DNA from 3 places in the Kitasatospora sp. NPDC093550 genome. Region 1 is predicted to be linked to each of the others. Evidence: riboswitches for the same ligand, from Rfam matches in the RefSeq annotation. Region 1 holds a riboswitch; each other region holds the start of a gene.
The links. A riboswitch is a leader RNA that binds a small molecule or an ion and turns the genes downstream of it on or off. The one in region 1 is predicted to bind thiamine pyrophosphate.
Positions count from the first base shown of each region.

Region 1 (3,265 bases):
CGAGGGGAGGACGGCGGCGGTGAAGCTGTTCCGGCTGGACGAACTGGACGCCGAGCGGGCGGCCAACGACGGCGCGTACCTGCGGTTCCTGCGTGAACCGCGGATGTCCGCCGGGCTGTACGCGCTCTCCCCCGGCGACACCGACCCGCAGACCGCGCACGACCAGGACGAGATCTACCAGGTGATCAGCGGCCGCGCCGAGCTGACCGTCGGCGCCGAGACCGCGGCCGTCGGGCGCGGCACCGTCGTGTACGTCCCGGCCGGGACCCCGCACCGGTTCCACCACGTCACCGAGGAGCTGCGGGTGCTGGTGGTGTTCTCCCCGCCGGAGGACTGAGCAGCCGGAGGACTGAGCAGTCGGGCGGGACCGGACCGGGCGGCCCGGTCCGCGCGCGGCCGTTTAGGGTCGGCGGCATGACCCGCAGCCTCACCGAAGAACTCTGGTCCGCCATCGAGCCGGTCTACGCCGAGATCCTGGCCCACCCCTTCCTGGCCGGCCTCACCGACGGCACCCTGCCGCGCGAGGCCTTCCGCCACTTCGTCGTCCAGGACTCGCACTACCTGCGCGACTACGCCCGCGCCCTCGCCGTCTGCGCCGCCAAGGCGCCCGGCGAGGAGGACGTCCGGGCCTTCGCCGACGACGCGGTCGGCGCGCTGGCCGCCGAGCAGGGCATGCACGCCGAGTTCCTGACCGCCTTCGGCGGCACCGCCGAGCAGGCCGCCGCCGAGCCGGTGCTGCCCACCACCCGGGCCTACACCAGCTACCTGCTGGCCACCGTCTACGGCGGCTCCTTCGCCGAGGCGGTCGGCGCGGTGCTGCCCTGCTACTGGATCTACGCCCGGGTCGGCGAGGCGCTGCTCGCCCAGGGCTCCCCCGACCCGCTCTACGCCCGGTGGATCGCGACCTACGGCGACGAGGCGTTCCAGTCGGTGGTCCGCCGGGTGCTGGCCCTCACCGACCGGATCGGCGAGGAGCTCTCGACGGCCGAACGCCGCAGGGTGGTGGAGCACTTCGTGACCACCTCGCGCTACGAGTGGATGTTCTGGGACGCCGCCTGGCGCGGCGAGCGCTGGCCGGTCTGACCGGCGGCGGAGCCGGCCGGTGCGGGTGTCCGACGGCTCCCGGGGACCTGCTCCGGGGAGCTTCCCGGGGTTCTTCCCGGAGGTCGGCCGGGGGTGTTCCCGGGGGTCGGGCTCGGGGTGATCTCGGGGTTCTCTCCGGGCCGTTGGGCCTCGTTCCGGCACTCCGGCCCCCGTACGATCGACGTATCGAAAGCAAGCGGGATGCGGCTCCGGACGGCGGCCGACCCGAGGGGAGAAGAGGATCCGACATGGCTGAGCTCTGGAAGTCGCTGCCCTCCTGGGTGCGCAACATCGTCATCCCGGTGCTGGTCCTGGTGCTGGCCTGGAACATCGTCGCCTTCGTGTTCGGCGTGGTCGGGTTCCTGCTGGGCATCGTGATCAAGCTGCTGGTGGTGGTGGGCATCGCGGCCGCCGTGGTGATCCTGGTGAAGAAGGCGGCCAAGAGCTGACCCTGCTCCCCCAACCGCCGCCCTGAGGCCCGGCCCCCGTCACGGGGAGCCGGGCCTCGGCCGTTCCCGGGCGTCGGTCGCCGTTCCCGGGGCCGGGGGACGGACCCGCTCTGGACCTGCGGCAATCGGCTCGCTACGGTGTTGGGCGTCATGTGCAGGCAACCGCCTGCGACGCGGGAGCTCGGAGCACCGGGCTGAGAGGGCGCTGACCGGACCGTCGACGGACGGACCGACGGCTGCGTCGACCGCAGGAACCTGGACCGGGTAATGCCGGCGTAGGGAGTAGAGGTCAGATGACCACGTTCGAAGCACAGCCGCAGTCTGCCCAGAGCGCCCCCAGCAGTGAGCGCACCGGCTACCCGACCCCGGCCTGGCGCAAGGCGCACCGCGAGGGATCCCGCCCCGACCTGCGGGTCCCGTACCGCGAGGTGCTGCTCACCAACGGCAGGACCGTCCCGCTGTACGACACCTCCGGCCCGTACACCGACCCGTCGTACGAGCCCGACGTGCGCCGCGGCCTGCCCGCGCTGCGCGACGCCTGGATCCGCCAGCGCGGCGACGTCGAGGAGTACGACGGCCGCGAGCCGCGCCCCGAGGACGACGGGATCAAGCACACCGCGCCGCGCGGCGGCAACCTGCGCAACCTGGACGCCGTCTTCCCCGGCCGCCCGCGCCGCCCGCTGCGCGGCCGCGGCGGCGTCGCCGTCACCCAACTCGCTTACGCCAAGCGCGGCGTGGTGACCCCGGAGATGGAGTTCGTGGCGCTGCGCGAGGGCCTCGCGCCCGAGTTCGTGCGCGAGGAGGTGGCCCGCGGACGGGCCGTCATCCCGGTCAACGTGAACCACCCGGAGGTGGAGCCGGCCATCATCGGCACCAACTTCCTGGTGAAGATCAACGCCAACATCGGCAACTCCGCCGTCACCTCCTCGATCGAGGAGGAGGTGGAGAAGATGACGTGGGCCACCCGTTGGGGCGCCGACACCGTCATGGACCTCTCCACCGGCCGCAACATCCACACCACCCGCGAGTGGATCCTGCGCAACTCCCCCGTGCCGATCGGCACCGTGCCGCTCTACCAGGCCCTGGAGAAGGTGGACGGCAAGGCCGAGGAGCTGAGCTGGGAGGTCTACCGGGACACCGTCATCGAGCAGTGCGAGCAGGGCGTCGACTACATGACCGTCCACGCCGGCGTGCTGCTGCGCTACGTCCCGCTGACCGCCCGCCGCAAGACCGGCATCGTCTCGCGCGGCGGCTCGATCATGGCCGCCTGGTGCCTGGCGCACCACCGGGAGAACTTCCTCTACACCAACTTCGAGGAACTCTGCGACATCCTCGCCGCCTACGACGTGACCTTCTCGCTCGGTGACGGCCTGCGCCCCGGCTCGATCGCCGACGCCAACGACGAGGCGCAGTTCGCCGAGCTGCAGACCCTCGGCGAGCTCGGCCGGATCGCCCGCGAGCGCGACGTCCAGGTGATGATCGAGGGCCCGGGACACGTCCCGATGCACAAGATCAAGGAGAACATGGATCTCCAGAAGGAGATCTGCGACGAGGCGCCGTTCTACACCCTCGGCCCGCTGACCACGGACGTCGCCCCCGGCTACGACCACATCACCTCGGGCATCGGCGCCGCGATGATCGCCTGGTGGGGCACCGCGATGCTCTGCTACGTCACGCCCAAGGAGCACCTGGGCCTGCCCAACCGCGACGACGTCAAGACCGGTGTGATCACC
Region 1 is NZ_JBIWJF010000018.1:13,510-16,774, forward strand. It holds gene ACIRD3_RS26620 (cupin domain-containing protein) at 20-337, shown strand; gene tenA (thiaminase II) at 415-1,083, shown strand; gene ACIRD3_RS26630 (DUF5326 family protein) at 1,332-1,532, shown strand; TPP riboswitch at 1,696-1,831, shown strand; gene thiC (phosphomethylpyrimidine synthase ThiC) at 1,826-3,265, shown strand, end outside.

Region 2 (3,265 bases), on a different contig from region 1:
CGGTGGTGCTGCGGTGGTCGTCCGCCGAGCTGGAGCCGGGGTTGCGGTCGGCGATGGTCACGCCGAGCGCGCCGCCGGCCACCCCGGCGACCAGCGCGACGGCCGCGATCAGGGCGACCAGTCCGCCGCGCTTCTTGCGCGGGCCGCCGCCGTGCGGGCCGCCGGGGTGCTCACCCGGGTAGCCGAGCGGGCCGGCCGGGCCGCCGGGGAAGCCCGCGCCGCCGGCGGCGTCGTGGGTCGGGCCCCAGCCGCCGAGCGGCTGGCCGGCGCCGAAGGGGTGGTGGGCGTGCGCGGCGGGCGCGGCCGGGGCGGTGCCGTACGGGTCGTGCGCACCGGCGGCGGGCACGCCGTGGGTCGGGGTGGCGTACGGGTTGGCGGCCGGCGGCAGTGCCGGGGCCGCGGGCGCGGCCTGGGCCGCGGCGGGAGCGGCCGCGGCGGGGGGCAGGACCGGCGGCGGCGCGTCGATGTACCCGGTGGCCGGGTCGACGGCCGGCTCCTCGGCGGCCGACGCGACCGGCGCGGCGGGCGCCTCCGGCTCGGGGACCTTGGTGAGGGCGACGGTGGGCCGGTGCCCGCCCTCCGCCGGCGCGGCCTCGGCCGCCGGGGGCGCCGCGGGCGCCGCCTCGGGCTCGGGGACCCGGCTGAACGCCATGGTCGGCTTGTGCCCGCCGTCCGCCGGAGCGGCGTCGGCCGCCTCACCGGCGTCGACCGGGGCGGCCTGCGGCTCGGGGACCCGGCGGAACGCCATGGTCGGCTTGTGCCCGCCCTGAGCGGGGGCTTCGGAAGCGGACTCAGCCGCCTCCGGGCCTGCGGGCTGCTCCCCCTGCGGCCCGGTGGGCCCAACCTCGCGCTCGGTGCTCACGGACGACCTCCATAGCTGGCAGAACCAAGGACCATAGTTTTTCGCATTGCCGATTCGGTTGTCGTAAGGACCCCTCTGAAGAACTCATAAGAATCCTTAGCCCGCGCCGACGGCCGATGGTTCGCCGCCCCCGCCGGGCGTCCCGCGATGCGGACGGCACCCGCCCTGGCCTTGGCGTTCGCCCCCGTGCCGGTTAGCCTGTCGCTCCAAACTGACACGCGGGAGCTTGGACCGACCAGGCTGAGAGTGCGCATGTCGACCGTACGCCACGCGAGCGAGGCGGACGGCCGAGGGGGCGCTGACCGCCGGAACCTGTCCGGGTAATGCCGGCGTAGGGAGTATCGGCCATGCCGCCTGCTTCGCCATCCTCTTCTTCGGGCGCACCCGCGTCCAAGGATTTCCCCGACCACCCGGCCTCGGCCACCGCCGTCCTGGACCGGCCCGAGCGCGCCGAGGCGCCGCTGGTCCTGGACACCGAGCCGCCGCGCACGCTGCGCTTCCGGGACCACTTCGCGCTCTGGATGAACCTGGGCGTCAGCCTGATCGGCTTCTCCACCGCCGCCACCGTGCTCGGCGCCCCCGGCAGCGAGCTCTCGCTGGCCGCCTCGGTGACCGCGATCGCCGTCGGTACGGCGGTCGGCACCGCGATGCTCGGCGTGGCCGCGCTGATCGGTGCCAGGACCGGTGCCCCCGCGATGGCCAGCCTGCGCGGGCTGTTCGGCACCCGGCTGTCCTACCTGCCGACGGTGCTGAACATCGTGCAGTGCGTCGGCTGGGGCGTGTTCGAGCTGCTGACCATCTCGGCGGGCGCCCAGACCGTCGCCCACACCACCGGCTACCGCTGGCTGTTCGTGCTGCTCGCGGGCGCGCTGACGACCGCGCTGACCATCTGGCCGCTGGGCTCGATCGCGGTGCTGCGCCGCTTCGTCGCCGGCGCGGTGGCGGTCGCGATGGTGTACTTCACCGTCCAGCTGGGCCGCCAGGGCGTGCCCGACCCGGGCGCCGGCAACTGGCACGGTTTCCTGGGCGCGACCGACGCGATGATCGCCGTGTCCATCTCCTTCGTGCCGCTGGCCGCCGACTACACCCGGCACTCGCGCACCCCGCGCTCGGCGTTCTGGGGCAGCTTCTCCGGCTACACGATCGCCCAGGTCTGGTGCTACGTGCTCGGCCTGATGGCGCTGCTGCAGTCCGGCGGCGACCCCGACAAGATCTTCGACTCCTTCCTCGGCGTCTGGGCCGGCTGGCTGTTCCTGCTGGTGCTGGTGCTGCGCGAGACGGACCAGTCCTTCGCCAACGTGTACTCGACCGCGATGTCGGTGCAGAACCTGCTGCCGAAGGTCGACCGGCGGGTGCTGAGCGGCGGGATCGGCGCGCTGACCACCGTGCTGGCGCTGCAGATCGACCAGTTCACCGACAGCTACTACAACTTCCTCGGCCTGATCGGCTCGGTGTTCGTGCCGCTGCTGGCGGTGCTGGCGGTGGACTTCTTCCTCGGCGCCGGGCGCCGCGGCTGGGACCTCTCCGAGGACGCGCCGTCCCGCTGGACGATGCTGCTGCCGTGGCTGCTGGGCTTCGCCGTCTACCAGTTCATCGCACCGACCAAGGTGGCCGGCTGGTGGACGGACTTCTGGACCTCCGCCCAGGAGACCCTGCACTTCACCCCGCAGGAGTGGACCTCCGCCTCGCTGTTCGCCTTCCTGGTGCCGGCCCTGGCCACCTGGGCGCTCACCCCGCTCTCCCGCCGCGCCGCGCGCTGACGCCGCCCTCCGGCGCCGGGCACCGACCCCGGTACCGGCGCCGGAGGGCCCGCGGACGGCCCCGCGGATTGGGACCGTCTTCGCCCCCGCTTCACCTCGGCCGCCTATCGTTGGCCCCGTGACCAGCCCAGACCTGTCCTCGACGGCGGCGCGCACCGCGTCGCCCGTCCAGGTGATCGCCCACCGCGGTTCCTCCGCCGCCCTGCCCGAACACACCCTCGCGGCCTACCGGCGCGCCCTCGACGAGGGCGCCGACGCGGTGGAGTGCGACGTCCGCGTGACGGCCGACGGCCACCTGGTCTGCGTGCACGACCGGCGGATCGGCCGGGTCTCCAACGGCCGGGGCACCGTCTCCGCCATGACGCTCGCCGAGCTGGAGTCGTACGACTTCGGCGCCTGGAAGACCGGCCGCCCCAGCACCGACCCCGAGCTGCGCGGCGTGCTCACCCTGGAGCGTCTGCTGGAGCTGGTGGTGGACTGCGGCCGGCCGGTGGACCTCGCCATCGAGACCAAGCACCCGGTGCGCTTCCGCGGCCTGGTGGAGACCGAGCTGCTGCGGGTGCTGGAGCGGTTCAAGATCGGCGCGACCCGGGAGGGCGACCGCCCGTCCGCCCGGATCATGAGCTTCTCCTCGACCGCGCTG
Region 2 is NZ_JBIWJF010000015.1:1,259-4,523, reverse strand. It holds gene ACIRD3_RS23710 (S1C family serine protease) at 1-862, opposite strand, end outside; TPP riboswitch at 1,071-1,217, shown strand; gene ACIRD3_RS23705 (purine-cytosine permease family protein) at 1,210-2,622, shown strand; gene ACIRD3_RS23700 (glycerophosphodiester phosphodiesterase family protein) at 2,741-3,265, shown strand, end outside.
Region 2: another riboswitch for thiamine pyrophosphate. It lies ahead of ACIRD3_RS23705 (purine-cytosine permease family protein); the one in region 1 lies ahead of thiC (phosphomethylpyrimidine synthase ThiC).

Region 3 (3,265 bases), on a different contig from region 1:
TCCCACAGCGCCTGGACCGGGGTGCCGGGCAGCGACGGGTCCTCGGTGAACATCCACTCGATGATCTCCTGATCGCTGAACCCGCTGTCGCGCAGCACGGTCAGCAGGCCGATGAAGTGCTTCACCGGGCCGTGCTCGTCGATGAAGGCGGCGGGCACCTGCAGCGACTTGTTGGGACCGCGGCGGACCGCGATCAGGTCACCCTTCTTCACCATGTTGCGGACCTCGGTGACCAGCACACCCCACCGCTCGGAGATGTCGGGCAGGTACAGCCACTCGGGAACCAGGGCTTCGGTCTTGGCATCGATCTCACTCACGGCACCAGACTGCCACCTCAGTGCCCCGCCGCGCACACGCCCCCGCCCGGCGGCTACGCCACGGCCGCCTTCAGCGGCACCGCCGGGTCGGCCGCCCGGGCCGGATCCAGCGCCGTGCCGCGCTCGATCAGCTTCCGCCCCTGGGTGAGGTCGCGCGGCCGGTCCACCGTCAGCAGCGCGCTCGGCACCCCGTCGCGCAGCCAGAGCACCGCCCAGGACGCGTCCCGCGGGCCACCGCGCCACAGCAGCTCGTCGCCCTCGGCGTGCCGGCCCGCGTACTGGACCATCCGACCGAACTGCTCCGACCAGAAGTACGGCACCGGGTCGTACGGCGACGCCTCCGCGCCGAGGACGGCGGCCGCCACCGCCTCGCCGGACTGCAGCGCGTGGTCCCAGTGCTGGACGGCCAGCCGGGCACCGGCCCGGGCCGAGGGGTAGCTGACGCAGTCGCCGGCCGCGAACACGCCCGGCACACCGGTGCGCAGCCGCTCGTCCACCACGACGGCGCCGGTCCCGTCCAGCTCGACGCCGGAGCCGGCCAGCCACGCGGTCGCGGGCCGGGCGCCGATCCCGACCACCACCTCGTCGGCGGGCAGGTGCGAGCCGTCCGCCAGCAGCACCGCGCCCGGCTCGACGGCGGCCACCCCGACCCCGCAGCGCAGGTCGATGCCGGCCTCGGCGTACCAGGCGGCCATCGCCGAGCCGACCGCGGTCGGCAGCGCGCCGGGCAACGGCGCCGGGCCCGCCTCGACGACCGTCACCTCGCAGCCCGCCTCGCGCGCCGCGGTGGACACCTCGGCGCCGATCCAGCCCGCGCCCACCAGTACCAGCCGCAGACCGGGGCGCAGCAGGGCGCGCAGCGCCAGCGCGTCGTCCAGGGTGTGCAGCAGGTGCGCCCGCTCGGCGCCGGGCAGCGCGCGCGGGACGGCGCCGGTGGCGATCACCAGCGAGCCGTACGGGAGGTCGCCCCGGTCGGTGTGCAGCACGCCGGGGGTGAGGCCGGTGGCCCGGCGGCCGGTCAGGACCTCGATGCCCAGGTGCGCGTAGTCGATGTCCAGGGTGGTGCTGTCGCTCTTGCCGAGCAGCACGTCCTTGGAGAGCGGCGGCCGGTCGTACGGCACGTGCGGCTCCTCGCCGACCAGCGTGATCCGCCCCCGCCACCCGCCGTGCCGCAGCTTCAGGACGCACTGCGCCCCGGCCAGCCCGGCCCCGACGACGACCACCCGATCCGTACCGCTCAGCTCTGCCACGCCCGTCACTGTACTCAGCGCGGCCGCACCCCCCGGGGCCCGTCCACCCTCGCACCGGGCTGCGGCCACGCCCCACCCACCAACCCCCGACCACGCCCGCCGCAGGCACACCCCGCCCCCGCCCCCATCCCCGTCCACCCTTCGTACGGCCCTTCGGCCGCGCCCGGCCCCGGCGTTATGGTGGGGGCACCATCGCGGGAGCCCGGCGAACCGGGCTGAGAGGCGGGCTGACACGGCCTGCGACCGTCCGAACCTGATCCGGGTCATACCGGCGAAGGGAGAAGAGCAGCTGTGACACGCGTGCCATCGGACGCCGACGCCGACGTCCTGGTGATCGGCGGGGGCATCATCGGCCTCGCCGTCGCCTGGCGGACGGCGCAGCGCGGGCTGCGGACCGTCGTGGTCGACCCCTCCCCCGGCGGCGGGGCGGCCAAGGTCGCCGCCGGGATGCTCGCCCCGGTCACCGAGCTCCAGTACGGCGAGGAGCCGCTGCTGCGCCTCGGCCTGGCCTCGAACCAGCGGTACGAGGCCTTCGCCGCCGAGCTCAGCGAGGCGAGCGGCGGCCGGGACACCGGCTACCGGCAGTGCGGCACCGTCGCCGTCGCACTGGACTCCGACGACCGCGAGGAGCTGCGCGAACTGCACGCCTTCCACCGGCGGCTGGGCCTGGACTCGACCTGGCTGACCGGCCGGGAGGCCCGCAGGCTGGAGCCGATGCTCGCCCCCGGGGTGCGCGGCGGCCTGCACGTCGCGGACGACCACCAGGTGGACGGCCGCCGGCTGCTGACCGCGCTGCGGGCGGCCGCGGAGCACGCGGGCGTGGCCGTCCGCCCGGCCGAGGCGGTGGAGCTGCTGGTCGAGGGCGGCCGCGCGGTCGGCGCCCGGCTGAGCACGGACGGGACGGTGACCGCCGGGCAGGTCGTGCTCGCGGCCGGCCCGCACAGCCACCGGCTGGCCGGGCTGCCCGAGGGCGTGCTGCCCGCGATCCGCCCGGTGAAGGGCCAGGTGCTGCGCCTGCGGATCCCGGACGCCTACCGGCCGTTCCTCTCCCGCAACGTCCGTGCCGTGGTGCGTGGTCAGCACATCTACCTGGTGCCCCGGGAGAACGGCGAGCTGGTGATCGGGGCGACCACCGAGGAACAGGGGTACGACACCACGGTCACCGCCGGCGGGGTGTACGAACTCCTGCGCGATGCCCATGAGTTGGTGCCGGGCATCACCGAACTCCCGCTGCTGGAGACCTCGGCCGGCCTGCGCCCGGGCTCGCCCGACAACGCGCCGCTGCTGGGCCCGACGTCCCTGCCCGGGCTGGTCGCCGCCACCGGCCACTACCGCAACGGCGTCCTGCTCACGCCGGTGACCGCCGACCTGGTCTCCGAGTATCTGGCCACCGGCGAACTCCCCGCCCTGGCACAGCCGTTCACCCCCACCCGGTTCTCCTCCGACCGCTCCACCGCGAAGGCCCTGGCATGACCGAGATCGCACCGCCCGAGACCACTGCTCCGATCACCCTGACCGTCAACGGCGAGCCCCGCGAGCTGCCCGCCGCGACGACCCTCGCCGACCTGGTGGCCACCGTCAGCCGGGCCAACACCGGTGTCGCCGCCGCGCTCAACGAGGCCGTGGTGCCCCGCAGTTCGTGGTCCGGGACACCGCTGCGCACGGGCGACCGGGTCGAGATCCTCACCGCCGTGCAGG
Region 3 is NZ_JBIWJF010000026.1:9,249-12,513, forward strand. It holds gene ACIRD3_RS31470 (Rv2175c family DNA-binding protein) at 1-317, opposite strand, end outside; gene ACIRD3_RS31475 (NAD(P)/FAD-dependent oxidoreductase) at 371-1,576, opposite strand; TPP riboswitch at 1,752-1,864, shown strand; gene thiO (glycine oxidase ThiO) at 1,859-3,040, shown strand; gene thiS (sulfur carrier protein ThiS) at 3,037-3,265, shown strand, end outside.
Region 3: another riboswitch for thiamine pyrophosphate. It lies ahead of thiO (glycine oxidase ThiO); the one in region 1 lies ahead of thiC (phosphomethylpyrimidine synthase ThiC).